DNA from 3 places in the Ruegeria sp. AL3 genome. Region 2 is predicted to be linked to each of the others. Evidence: riboswitches for the same ligand, from Rfam matches in the RefSeq annotation. Region 2 holds a riboswitch; each other region holds the start of a gene.
What was found. A riboswitch is a leader RNA that binds a small molecule or an ion and turns the genes downstream of it on or off. The one in region 2 is predicted to bind cobalamin.

Region 1 (4,168 bases), 900 kb from region 2:
TTCCCGAAAACGAGGTGGCGTTGACAATGGCCGATGGGTTCAGTGCAACAACCTGTTCCCGCAACCAGTCGGCGGCCACAGGTGCCTTGAGAGACGGGGCAAACAGACCCACCGCCTGGAATCCACGGGCGCGCAGGCTGCGGATCAGAGCGGCGATCGGGGCGGTGTCTGCCGAGGTCAGGTAAGCGCGGTAGAAGGTGACGAGGATCCGTTTGGCCATGCCTTCAAACGCGGTTTTCACCGGGATGACGCCCCGATCCGGGCACCACGCGCCACATTCGGGCAAGGTCTTGGCGCCCATCACCGGTCCGGCATAGAGCCCTGCCGCCAACGCCATCTGCGCCAGCGCCGCCTGTGCCGCGACCTCGCCGCCGGTATCGCACAGATGCGCCAACCGCCGCAGGGTCGAGACCGGCAGGGTGGAATAGTCATCCAGCCGCGTATCCTCGCGCCCGTCGGCGGGCAGAACCGCCAGCGCGATGCCCCTGGCTTGTGCCAGCGCCAGAACTTGCTGCAACCCATAAGGCCAGTAGGGCACCCCGCCGATCAGCCGGATCAGAATGCCCTTGGCGCCTTGAAGCGTCTGTTCGACATAGGTATCGACCGACAGCGGGTGTTTCAGCGCCGTCAAATTCGCCAGCCGCAGGGTTGGCATTCGCCCATCCGGTCCGCCACCACGATGCCAGCCCGCCGCGAAAGCGCCAAGGTCGCTGTCCGAGAAAGACAGCACCACCAGATCCGCCGGGCTCTGGCCCAGATCGGTCGGGGTCTCGGTTTCCTCGAGCCCGTGGCTTTCGCGAAAGACGACGTGCATGGCTTACTCGGCAGCCTCACGCACACCCACGAGGATTTCGCGGATTTCCGCCTCTTTGATATCGTCATGCTCGGCGATCACCACCAGGCGCGAGCGGCGATCCTCGCCGGGTTCCCACGGGCGGTCGTACTGGTGACGCACGCGCGCGCCCACCGCCTGAACCAGCAGGCGCATGGGCTTGCCCTGAACGGCGGCATAGCCTTTGACGCGCAGGATGTTCAGTTCATTGGCCAGACGTTCGATATTTGCGACCAGTTGGGCCGGATCGGTCTGCTCGGGCAGCTCGACGATGATGCTTTCGAAATCGTCATGCTCGTGATCGTGATGGCCGTCGTGATGCGAGGGCCGGGCGTCCATGTCATCCTCGGCGGCGGCCTCCAAACCCAATACGACGCGCACGTCCACGGCACCTTCGGCCACTTCGACGACGGGCAGGGGGCGTGGCGCCTCGGCGGCGATAATCTCGCGCGCCTTGGCCACGCCTTCGGGGCCTGCCAGGTCGGGCTTGGTCAGCAGGATGATGTCAGCGCACGAGATCTGATCCTCGAACACTTCGGACAGGGGCGTTTCGTGATCGATCGAGTCATCGGCCATGCGCTGGGCATCCACCGCTTCGACATTGGGCGCGAAGCGACCGGCGGCCACCGCCTCGGCATCGGCCAAGGCGATCACGCCGTCCACGGTGATCTTCGAGCGGATGTCGGGCCAGTCGAACGCCTTGAGCAGCGGTTTCGGCAGGGCCAGACCGCTGGTTTCGATCAGGATGTGATCCGGGCGTGGCTCCAACGCCATCAGGGCCTCGATGGTGGGAATGAAATCATCTGCCACGGTGCAACAGATGCAGCCATTGGCCAGTTCCATGATGTTTTCCGCCGGGCAATCAGGAATGGCGCAGGATTTCAGGATGTCGCCATCGACGCCTACATCGCCGAACTCGTTGACCACGACAGCAAGTCGCTTGCCCTGTGGGTTCTGCATCAGGTGACGCACCAAAGTGGTCTTGCCCGATCCCAGAAAGCCGGTGATCACTGTGACGGGGAGTTTTTCGAGGTTCGACATGTCAGGCTCCAATGGGGGGAATGCGCGAGGCACAGTTCTTGCGAAAATGTTCGGGGCGTTCGCGCCATTTCACCAAACCATCTTCGGTGGCCAGATACTTGGTCGCGCCGTCGACGATGACGTCGACATGATCTGTTTCGTTCAGGTTTTCATACACGAAGGTCCAGCGGCCCGGCCCGCGCAACACGATCGAACAGCCTTGATCACAGTTTGACAGGCATTCAACGGCTTTCAGGGTGACACCGTCGGGCAGGTCCGCCTGTTCCAGAGCCTTGTGTAACAAAGCGCCCGGGCGTTGCGTGTCATCTTCCACAGGCAGGCCGCGACGGCAGGTGGTACAGACCAGCAACTCGACTGGTGCGGTATCGGTCATGTCTCTCATCCCCCCAAATCCTCTTCGCGGGGGACGGGGTTTCATGCGGGCCACGAATGGTCATGGACCCGACACCGGAACACCCCGCCCGGTTTCAACTTCGGTTGTTGGCAGGTCTCCCGGCTTGCGGATGCCAGAGGCGGGCCTCTGTCGGATGTCCCGCCTTCCCGGCTTTTGGGCCAGTGGCATTGGGCATCCTCTCCGTTCACGGTCGCGGGGGCGGCTGCGTTTGGCGGCAAGACCGTTGACGCATTCCCTTTTCATCGGCTGTCACCGACACCAACGAAAGGGACATGCGGCACCGCTGGCCTGCTTGTCAAGCGAGTCGCGCGCAACAATGATGCAGAGGCATGGAAAGCGACCTGTGGGCGTCGATGGGCGGCATGGCGTGCCGGGACCCAGCCTGAGATGGGCCGGGCGACGAACAGTATGTTAGCAAGGGGCGTAGACTATGGTGAACGGGTGCCTTGACTGAACCTGTCCCGATGATGGGAAAAGACCACCGAACACCGCAGATCCTCTTGCGCTAATAGATGACGTTTATCATGAGCAGGGAGACGACCAGAAACAGCGCCGTCATTATTCCGCCGGAGCGGACGAAATCCATCACCTTGTATCCGGCCGGACCCATGATCAACGCGTTTACCTGATGGGTTGGGATGATGAAGCTGTTCGAGGTCGATATGGCGACCGTCAGGGCAAAGACGGCCGGGTTTCCACCCGCCGCCACCGCAATCGATACCGCCAGAGGCACCAGCAGGACCGTGGCCCCCACATTGGACATGACCAAGGAAAAGGCCGTCGCCAGAATGGCGATGCCGGTTTGCAGCGACCAGAGCGGCCAGCCGTCCAGAATTATCATGATCTGCTGGGCGATCCACGCGGCCGTGCCTGTGTTCTGCACGGCTTGTCCCAAAGGTATGAGGCAGGCGAGCAGGAATACGGTGTTCCATCCGACCGCGCGGTACGCCTCGTCCACGCTGAGCACACGGGTCAGCATCATGCCCACCGCGCCGGTAAGAAGACAGAGTGAAAGCCGGACGTCCGTGAACAGGATCAACGACAGCGAAATGGCGAAGAATGCCAGGGCCCAGCCGACTTTTTGCGGCCTCAGCTCGTCCTGAGGAAAGTCTGTCGTCACAACGACGAAATCCGGATCTCGTTTGATCCGCATCAGGTTGTCCCATCTGGTATGGGCCACAAGCATGTCGCCCGCCTGAAACTTTTCGAGCCCGATCTGAGTGGATTCGTGATCCTCGGTCTCGACATGGCTCAGCGTCTCTTCGCCGCGGTGAATGGCCAGCAGCGACATCCCGTAGGTCTTGCGAAACAAAAGCTCGCGGGGGCATTTGCCGATCAGATTGCTGTCAGGCGTGATGACCACCTCGGCCACGCCTGCATTGGTTGGGGCGAACTCTTCGACGAAAATGTCCAAGTCCGGAAGAACGGTCAGCCCGTATTTCTCGGCGAACTTCTCGACCTCCCAACGGCGGCCGACGATGGCCAGCCGACACGGCGCTGCAATTTCCGCTGTCAAAACCTGAACCATCGAGGTTTTGCCGCGATAGAAGGTTGAAATGATGTACAGGTGGTTTTCGTGGTTGATGTCGGCCAGAATCTCGCCGACCAGGGGGCTGTCCTCGGGCACCACGACTTCGAACACATCAGCTTTGAGGCCATAGACCCTTTGCAGGTATTCCTGTGTCCCTTGTCCGGTACCCGTATTGTCAGGTCCTTCAGCCTCGGGTAAAACCCAGCGTCCTAACAGCAGAAAGTAACCAATTCCCGTCAGGATCAGAACCGCACCGATCGGCGTGACCGAGAACAGGCCGAAGGGCTCCATTTTCTGAGAGGCCGGCAGACTGTCATTTGCCGTCAGGATCAGATCGTTCAGCAGGATTAGAGGAGACGACCCGACCATC
Region 2 (4,168 bases):
CTCCGGTGTTTTCCACCATTTTCGGAAAACGTAATGGTTTTTCCCGAAAAAGACAATTTTTTATGGACAAAATGAGGTTTTCTACCGTCCGTTGACAGGATGGACTGACAACTCTCGCATGACGGATATTCGCCTTCTTCACCTGCCTCATGGCAAGCCAGCACTATCCCAAACGGATCAACTTCACCCAAAAGGGTTTGCTGCAAACCTCCTTCACTTGGCCTGACTCTCTCTTTTCCAGCCATGCTCAGGCGACGTGCAGCGTTTCGTTTCTGAGCAGAGCAGCCGGGCCTTCGCTGTCACGGCTGGGGGACAATTTGACGGCGCGGATGTCAGACGTGGCCGCATCCATCGCAAAGCCCACTGGCCCCTGCAGAACGCCGTGCTGGCGGGCTTGCCATGCCCCTGTGCCAAGGACCGTGATCCCGGCGCCGTCCACTCAGCCGGAAAATTTCCATGTCTGTTTTGAAACCGGAAATGTCGCAAGCATTTCAGCGCCCAAGCAGGTAGAAAGTAGGCTGCCATCGTGAGGTGCCGCTGTTTGATTCTCAGACCGCGGAGAATTGGGAAGCCGGTGGAATTCCGGCGCTGCCCCCGCAACGGTAAGGAAGGTCAGGTTCGACAATCAACCACTGGGACGAGGATCCCGGGAAGGTGTCGCAACCGGGTGCAAGCCCCTTTCAAGTCCGGAAACCAGCCTTGCAGATATGTCAAACCGCGGGTGGCGGTGGGGGCACGGGTTTCGGACGTGGTCCTCGCGCGCCTCCGGACGGTTCCTCCCTGTCACCTGCCCAAGCAATGCCGCGGGGCGCGGCAGGAGAGCCAGAAGTGAACAATGTCCAAAACCTGTTGGCGCGTCGAATCCCGGGCTATGCTCTGGAACGGGCCTTTTACACCGACCCCGAGATCTTTCAGACCGACCTGGAAACCATCCACTATCGCGAATGGCTCTTTGCCATTCCGGCCTGTGAACTGGTGAAAGCCGGCGACTATGTAACGTACAACGTGGGTGCCTATCGCGTGATCATCGTGCGCGGCGCCGACAACCAGATCCGGGCGTTTCACAACACCTGCCGCCATCGCGGCTCGATCATATGCAAGGCAGCAAAAGGCAACGCGCCGAAGCTGGTTTGCCCGTATCACCAATGGACCTACGAGCTTGACGGCTCTTTGCTGTGGGCCCGCGACATGGGGCCGGAGTTTGATCCCAGACAGCATGGTTTGAAGACGGTTCATTGCCGCGAGCTTGCCGGGTTGGTCTATATCTGTCTGGCGGATGTCGCCCCGGATTTTGACACGTTTGCCAATATCGCGCGCCCGTATCTTGAGCCGCATGATCTTGCGAATGCCAAGGTCGCATTCGAAAGCTCGATCATCGAGAACGGCAACTGGAAACTGGTCTGGGAAAACAATCGCGAGTGCTATCACTGCGGCGGCAACCACCCTGCGCTGTGCCGGACCTTCCCTGATGATCCGGGCGTGACGGGGATCGAAGGCGGTGAAACCCCAGCCTATATGCAAGCCCATTTCGACAGGTGCCAGTCAGCGGGTATGCCATCGCAGTTCTATCTGCACGAGGACGGCCAATTCCGTCTGGCGCGGATGCCGCTGAAAGAAGGCGCCGAGAGCTATACGATGGACGGGAAATCCGCCGTGCGCCGCTGGTTGGGCCGGTCGCCCTTTGCGGATGCGGGATCGCTTTTGAAGTTCCACTATCCGACCACGTGGAACCACTTTCTTGCCGATCACTCGATTGTTTTCCGTGTTACGCCGATCAGCCCGACAGAGACCGAGGTCACGACCAAATGGCTGGTCAACAAGGATGCGGTTGAAGGCGTTGACTACGACGTGAAACGCCTGACCGAAGTCTGGGTCGCCACGAATGACGAAGACCGTCAGGTGGTCGAGGACAACCAGCAGGGCATCAACAGCCCGGCCTATGTGCCCGGCCCGTATTCAGCCATTCAGGAATCCGGCGTACTGCAATTCGTGGATTGGTATTGCAGCACAGTGTCGGCCCGCCTGACCCCTGACTACATGGCGGCGGAGTAAGTCTGATGAAAGATCTGGACACGCTTTCATCAGCCGTTTGGCAGGATGGAGAGATGCTGGAATGTGTCTCGGTCGTGCCCGAGATGCCGAACACCGCCAGCTTTTCGTTCCGAGCCCCCTCGGGGGCGCAGTTCGCCTATCACCCCGGTCAGTTCCTGACGCTCGAGATTCCGGCGCCCGGCCAGCCCGGGGGAGTCGTGTATCGCACCTACACGATCTCATCGTCGCCATCGCGGCCGCGGTCGATCACCATCACCGCCAAAGCGCAACCCGACAGTATCGGCACGCGCTGGATGCTGGACAATCTTCAACCCGGCATGCGGCTCAAGGCCATTGGGCCTGCGGGCCTGTTCACCAACGCACTGAGCGATGCGCGCAAGTTCCTGTTTATCTCGGCTGGCTCAGGCATCACACCGATGATGTCAATGACCACCTGCATGTGGGACGAAGGCCGCGATCTGGACGTTGTCTTCATCAACTGCGCCAAGCGGCCATCCGAGATCATCTTCCGCCAGCGCTTGGAACAGATGGCCAGCCGCACGGATGGTTTGGACCTGAAATTCGTTGTGGAAGAGCCGGACCGCTACCGCCCATGGACGGGATATCAGGGTCAGTTCAACCAATTGATGCTGGGCCTGATGGCGCCGGATTACCTTGAGCGCGAAGTCTATTGCTGCGGTCCCGAGCCCTTCATGCAAGCGGTGCGCGACGCGCTGGCCGGTCTTGGTTTTGATATGGACAACTATTATCAGGAAAGCTTCGGCGCGCCGGTGGAAACCGAGGCGGATCAGCCCGAGTTGGATGACGTTGTTCTGGACGACGACAGCAGCGCCGAAATCCTGTTCGCGACCTCGGGCGTGACGGCCAAGGTTGCCGAGACCGACACGGTGCTTGCCGCCGCCCGCTCGGTTGGCCTGAACATTCCGTCAGGCTGTACCTTCGGCGTGTGCGGTACCTGCAAGGTCAAGAAAACCGCTGGCGAGGTCCACATGGTCCACAACGGAGGGATCTCGGAAGATGACATCGACGCGGGGTACATTCTGGCCTGCTGCTCGAACCCGATCGGCAAGGTCGAAGTCGAGGTTTAGGCGCTTCGCATCCCGATCAAAGCCGCAGCGTGGCTGACACCCGCTGCGGCTTTCGGCGCGTTTTTTCTGCCCGTTGCAGAATCCGGGCCAGATTGGGTCGCCGGATGTCCGGCACTTTCAGAACTTTGTCATCTTCACGCAGAACCAGCTGCCCGTCTGCTCTGGGTTTCGACATGTGCGAGGCGTGGACCTCTTCCATCGCATCCCGCTTGATACCATGCTGGCCGAATTCGAGATTTGTTCCGCCGAGGTCGTGTTGGATGACACAAAGCGTGTCCGGCACCTCGATCAAGCCCGTGGCTTCGACCGTCGTTCACAGCTGGGCCAAACACAAGCAGTTCGCTGTAAGCCAAGATCATAGTCCATGGAAAAAAGTGGTGAGCCGTGCAGGATTCGAACCTGCGACCCACTGATTAAAAGTCAGTTGCTCTACCAACTGAGCTAACGGCCCACTCTTTTGTTGGATCTGTTGATCCGTGGCGCTCTTTACGGCAATTCCCCGACCGGGTTCAAGCCCTTATTTTGCGCCTCGTTTCGCCGTAACAACGCGTGTTTCCGGCAACCCGATAGGCGGCCTAATTAGGCAGGTGGCGCTGGAGGGTCAACCCCTTTTTTGAGGAATCTTCGCGACAGGGTGGATTCATGTTCGGACCGACGTTATATGCCCGCCATGCAACAGAGACTCGACACCGGACTGCCCTTTATAAAGATGCACGGACTGGGCAATGACTTTGTCATTGTTGACGCACGCGCGCAGGAGGCCCCGATCACGCCGACGCTGGCCCGGGGAATCGGGCATCGGCAATTTGGGGTGGGATTCGATCAGTTGGCCGTTATCGAAAAGGGTAAAGCCGACGCGCATCTGGTGTTCTACAATTCCGATGGATCAACTTCTGCCGCCTGCGGCAACGCCACCCGCTGTATTGCACGGTTGCTTATGGATGAGACGGGTCGCTCTGCCCTCAAGCTCACCACGGAACGGGGAACCCTTCATGCGCGGGATGCCGGCGATGGGCTCACCTCGGTCA
Region 3 (4,168 bases), on a different contig from region 2:
AACCTGCTGTTCTTCGGCGCTGAGAGACGCCGCCGAACCGCTGGCCTGCGTCACAGCAGCCGAAGATAAGTCACCGTTTTCTGCCACGGCAATGCCCATGATCCGCGCGACATCTTCGGCAGGCATCGTGACTTCGGCCACATGCCCGGCGCCAAGGTCGGCAAAGAAGGTGTGCGCCACGGCCGAGGTCGGCGTGTAGACAAAGAAACCGTCCGCATCCGTGACCGATCGACCCAGCTCGGCCCCATCCAGGCCGGTAACAATGACCTCGGTGCCGCTTGCCATGTCGCCGTTGGAAAAGCCGATTTCGCCCTCGATGACGTCTCCCGACTCGAAAACGCCGGCTATGACCTTGTGCGCCAGGGCAGGCACAGGTGCGCAGCACACGGCCAATATGACAACCAGATGCTTCATGTGGCTGCTTCCCTTATAAACAGCTCGGGCTTGACCTTGCGCGCCAACAACACGGAGAACCCGGTCAAAATCGCCTCAATGGCCATGACAGGAATATGGGCAAAGAAAACAAGCCTGGCGGCAGGCAGAAATTCATCTCCCGACAGCGCCAGGGAAAACGCGACCATGCCGGTTGTCGCCGCAATGGCAAATGCGCCGCCGACGCCCCCCCAAATCGCACCTTGCAAAGGCGTTCCACGCGCGATCAGACGACCGAACAACATTCCGGCCACCACAGCTGGAAAGGCGATGTTGACGGTGTTGATCCCCAACACCGTCAACCCGCCAAAGCCGAAAAAGACCGCCTGTAGCAAAAGCCCGACGAACAAAGCCGGGAATGCGGCCCAACCAAGCAGCAGCCCGGCCATGCCGTTGAGGATCAGATGGACCGACGACGGACCAATGGGTACGTGGATCAACGATGCCACGAAGAAACTGGCTGACAGCACGCCCGCAGTGGGGATGCGATCAAGATCCAGAGACCTGAGACCCATGGCGATCCCGCCCGCGGCGGCTATGGCGCCGCCAATTACAACCGGGTTGGAAAGGGCTCCGTCGACGATGTGCATCTTGGGTTACTCCAGATCCCAGGCGCGAATCCAGATGACCGCATCCTGGCTGAGTTCTTTGCCCTCATGTTCGGTTGCCGGACCGGAACCAAGTGCTGCGAAACCCCAGTAACCGGCATTTGGAACACCGAACGAAAAATACCCGTTGTCGTCAGATATGGCGACCACCGCACCACCCGGCATCGGAGAGACTTTCGGTGCAGAAGCGGCCGAACTTTCCATGTCGGGCTCGGCGGCCATGTACTCGATCTCGATTTCGACCCCCGCAACCGGCTGACCATCAGCCAGCACACGGCCCGTGAAAGTCGAACCCGCGATGATGTTGGTCGGCTTGTTCAGCGGGATAATCTCGGTCGGCAAACCTACGGGATTCATCCAGTCGGTCGGCAATTCGTTGCGGTTCAGGAAGGCTTTGGTGAGCTGTTGGATATAGATGTCTTCGGATTCCTCGTAATAAGGCTGAGGAACCGTCACCAGCACATAGTCGCCCGACCGTTTGACCGGGACACTGCCTTTGAACGCCACGCCCTCGTTTTCCCCGCCGGTGAACCGGATAGGTTCCAACGTGTCCAGCAAATCGGTCTTTTCACCGTTGTGGATCACATAGAATTCCTGCGGCTTTTCAAGATCCATGACGTGGCCGTTCTCGAACGGATGCCAGAAAATCAGCTTGACCGGCACATCGCCCGGTTTCTGGATCATGGTATCGGTAGTGTATTCCAAAAGAAAATGCGCATCTGCGATGGCGGGAAGAGCCACCGCGGCAACGGCTGCGCTGAGCAGCGTTTTCATGAACAGTCGTCCTTGTCCCGTCGCGCCAATCCCGGCGCGAAATTCGTTTTGACTACGGGACATTCAACGCCAAATCACCCTTTCAGGCATCCTGGTACGACGCACATCCCGTCGCCGATTAGGAGTGCCCCTTATGAGGACACATGTCCGGCAGGTATCCTGACTTGCGGGTCAAAGCGTTGGACTGGCCTTCCCGGGGCAAACCCCAGTGGCGTTTCAGCCCTGCTCGCCGCTTACAGTTGCGGGTGCAGTTGCGGAATTGGGCCTGAGCCCGCACCGCATTCCCTATTGATTCCAGAGCAAGCCCCGGAACCGGACATGCCGAGCGGCTTGCCAGACAACTCAGCCTTCCGTCAACGAAAATGTGTTACGGCCATCGAAAATTATGAGCTCGGCAGTTTGCGAGAGTGAACCGGTTTGTGAAATATCCAAGGCAACAGGGTGATTTCACATCTAAGCTTCTGAAAGATACCTTTCCGACAATGGCAGGCTTGCCGCGCCCAGTGAGCGTGCATCCGGGCCCACGGTCCCTGCCAGCACCACGGGGTGCTCGAGACCGGTCAGGTTCAGCTCGGACAGTTTGTCTTCGACCATTTCAACCAAACGCGCCTTGATGTCCTGCGGCATCCAGCCGTCAATCTTCACGCATTCGAAATCTATCAGGCTACAGGATGAGACAATCGCATAAGCAATCCCGCTTGCCGTCCGTTTCAACCAGTTTTCCAGTTGAATTTTTGGCACATCCCAACGCTGGGTCGTTTCCCAAATGGAATGCGACGTTACCCCTGCTGTGGTGATTGCACGCTCGAGAACATACAGGCTGGCCACGTCGATAAGCGGTCTGACACCACCCGCACCATCCGGTACAGGCAGGGGGCCGATTGCGCCCGAGTTTCCACGCCCGGAAAAGATCGCACCATTGAGAACCACACCGCCGCCAATAAAAAACCCGATATAGAAGTACAGGAAATCCCTTGGTCCATCGGCCGGACCAAATACCAATTCCGCCCCACAAGCCGCAGTGGCGTCATTTTGCAGAAAAACCGGCATATCGAGGCGACGAGCCAGGTCAGCCTTCAGGTCTGATACGCGCCACGGGTCCATTTCTTCCTGAGGAACCTGAAGGGTCTGGGCCCAGTCCCACAGGTAGAACGGCATGGCAATTCCAAGACCCGCAATCCTGCCTTTGGCCTCGGGCGACATGGATGACATCATTTTCCCCAGACTCTGTATAGAAAACTCCAAAGTGGCTTTTGGCGTTGGATAGTCATAGGTTCGCCGCTCGCGTTGCCGCACATTTCCGACAAAGTCAGTCAATACCAGCTCGGTACTGCGGCGTCCGACCTTGAGCCCAAAGAAAAACGCACCATCCGGGTTGAGGCGCATGGGAACGGAAGGTTGCCCGACTTTCCCGCGGACCGGCTCACCGCGCAAAAGCAAACCGTCCTTCTCAAGCAGCCGCATGATGACGGAAACGGTTTGCGCCGACAGTCCGGTCATGCGCGCAATCTCGGACTTAGCAAGAGCCTGATGACGCCGGACAAGCGACAACACCAGCCGTTCGTTCCGGGCCCGCATCCCGCTTTGATTGGTTCCGCGCACCTCTGACCCGTGCAGGCCAATCGAATTTTTCCGAGATGAATTTTCCGGCACGACCACCCCTTTCCTGCTGAAGAATGAGAAAGCCCGCCCGCCCTGTCAATAATAAATAAGAGTGATTTATTTATTGACTCAAATTTCGAATCTTGTGATTGTTTCTTATGAGATCAGGGTTTTTGCCTGATCGCCCTCGTGCCCTGTACGGCACAGGAAAAACTGGGAGGATAATCGATGAAACTTGCAAGACTTGCGGGTGCTGCTGCGCTCGGGGTTACTGCCATGGCTGGCAGTGCAATGGCGGAAGGCGAAACCGTTTGTCTGATCACCAAGACAGACACCAACCCGTTCTTTGTCAAAATGAAGGAAGGTGCGACAGCGAAGGCGGAAGAGCTGGGAATGACGCTCAAAGCCTTTGCAGGCAAAGTTGACGGTGACCATGAAACGCAGGTGCAAGCCATTGAGACCTGCATTCTGGACGGCGCCAAGGGCATTCTGCTGACGGCCTCGGACACATCATCCATCGTTCCGGCCGTGAAGCAGGCGCGGGATGCAGGTGTTCTGGTTATCGCTCTGGATACGCCGCTGGAACCCATTGACTCGGCTGACGCAACCTTTGCCACGGACAATTTCCTTGCCGGGCTGCTGATTGGACAATGGGCCAAAGCCACGCTGGGCGACGCGGCCAACGACGCCAAAATCGCGACACTGGATCTTGCCGTCAGTCAGCCGACAGTGGATGTGCTGCGCAATCAGGG

Region 1: another riboswitch for cobalamin. It lies ahead of ACR3E6_RS10695 (DUF1636 family protein); the one in region 2 lies ahead of ACR3E6_RS06040 (aromatic ring-hydroxylating oxygenase subunit alpha).
Region 3: another riboswitch for cobalamin. It lies ahead of ACR3E6_RS19680 (DUF4198 domain-containing protein); the one in region 2 lies ahead of ACR3E6_RS06040 (aromatic ring-hydroxylating oxygenase subunit alpha).

What each region holds. Positions count from the first base shown of each region.
Region 1 is NZ_JBQFJG010000001.1:2,103,788-2,107,955, forward strand. It holds gene cobN (cobaltochelatase subunit CobN) at 1-814, opposite strand, end outside; gene cobW (cobalamin biosynthesis protein CobW) at 818-1,873, opposite strand; gene ACR3E6_RS10695 (DUF1636 family protein) at 1,875-2,246, opposite strand; cobalamin riboswitch at 2,339-2,545, opposite strand; gene ACR3E6_RS10700 (SLC13 family permease) at 2,773-4,168, opposite strand, start outside.
Region 2 is NZ_JBQFJG010000001.1:1,202,177-1,206,344, reverse strand. It holds gene ACR3E6_RS06050 (hypothetical protein) at 1-245, opposite strand, end outside; partial or broken gene ACR3E6_RS06045 (IS5/IS1182 family transposase) at 287-439, opposite strand; cobalamin riboswitch at 513-716, shown strand; gene ACR3E6_RS06040 (aromatic ring-hydroxylating oxygenase subunit alpha) at 799-2,052, shown strand; gene ACR3E6_RS06035 (FAD-binding oxidoreductase) at 2,058-3,140, shown strand; gene ACR3E6_RS06030 (hypothetical protein) at 3,157-3,432, opposite strand; tRNA gene ACR3E6_RS06025 (tRNA-Lys) at 3,516-3,591, opposite strand; gene dapF (diaminopimelate epimerase) at 3,802-4,168, shown strand, end outside.
Region 3 is NZ_JBQFJG010000002.1:712,273-716,440, reverse strand. It holds gene ACR3E6_RS19690 (cobalt ABC transporter permease) at 1-414, opposite strand, end outside; gene cbiM (cobalt transporter CbiM) at 411-1,022, opposite strand; gene ACR3E6_RS19680 (DUF4198 domain-containing protein) at 1,029-1,814, opposite strand; cobalamin riboswitch at 1,947-2,146, opposite strand; gene ACR3E6_RS19675 (ROK family transcriptional regulator) at 2,268-3,392, opposite strand; gene ACR3E6_RS19670 (sugar ABC transporter substrate-binding protein) at 3,645-4,168, shown strand, end outside.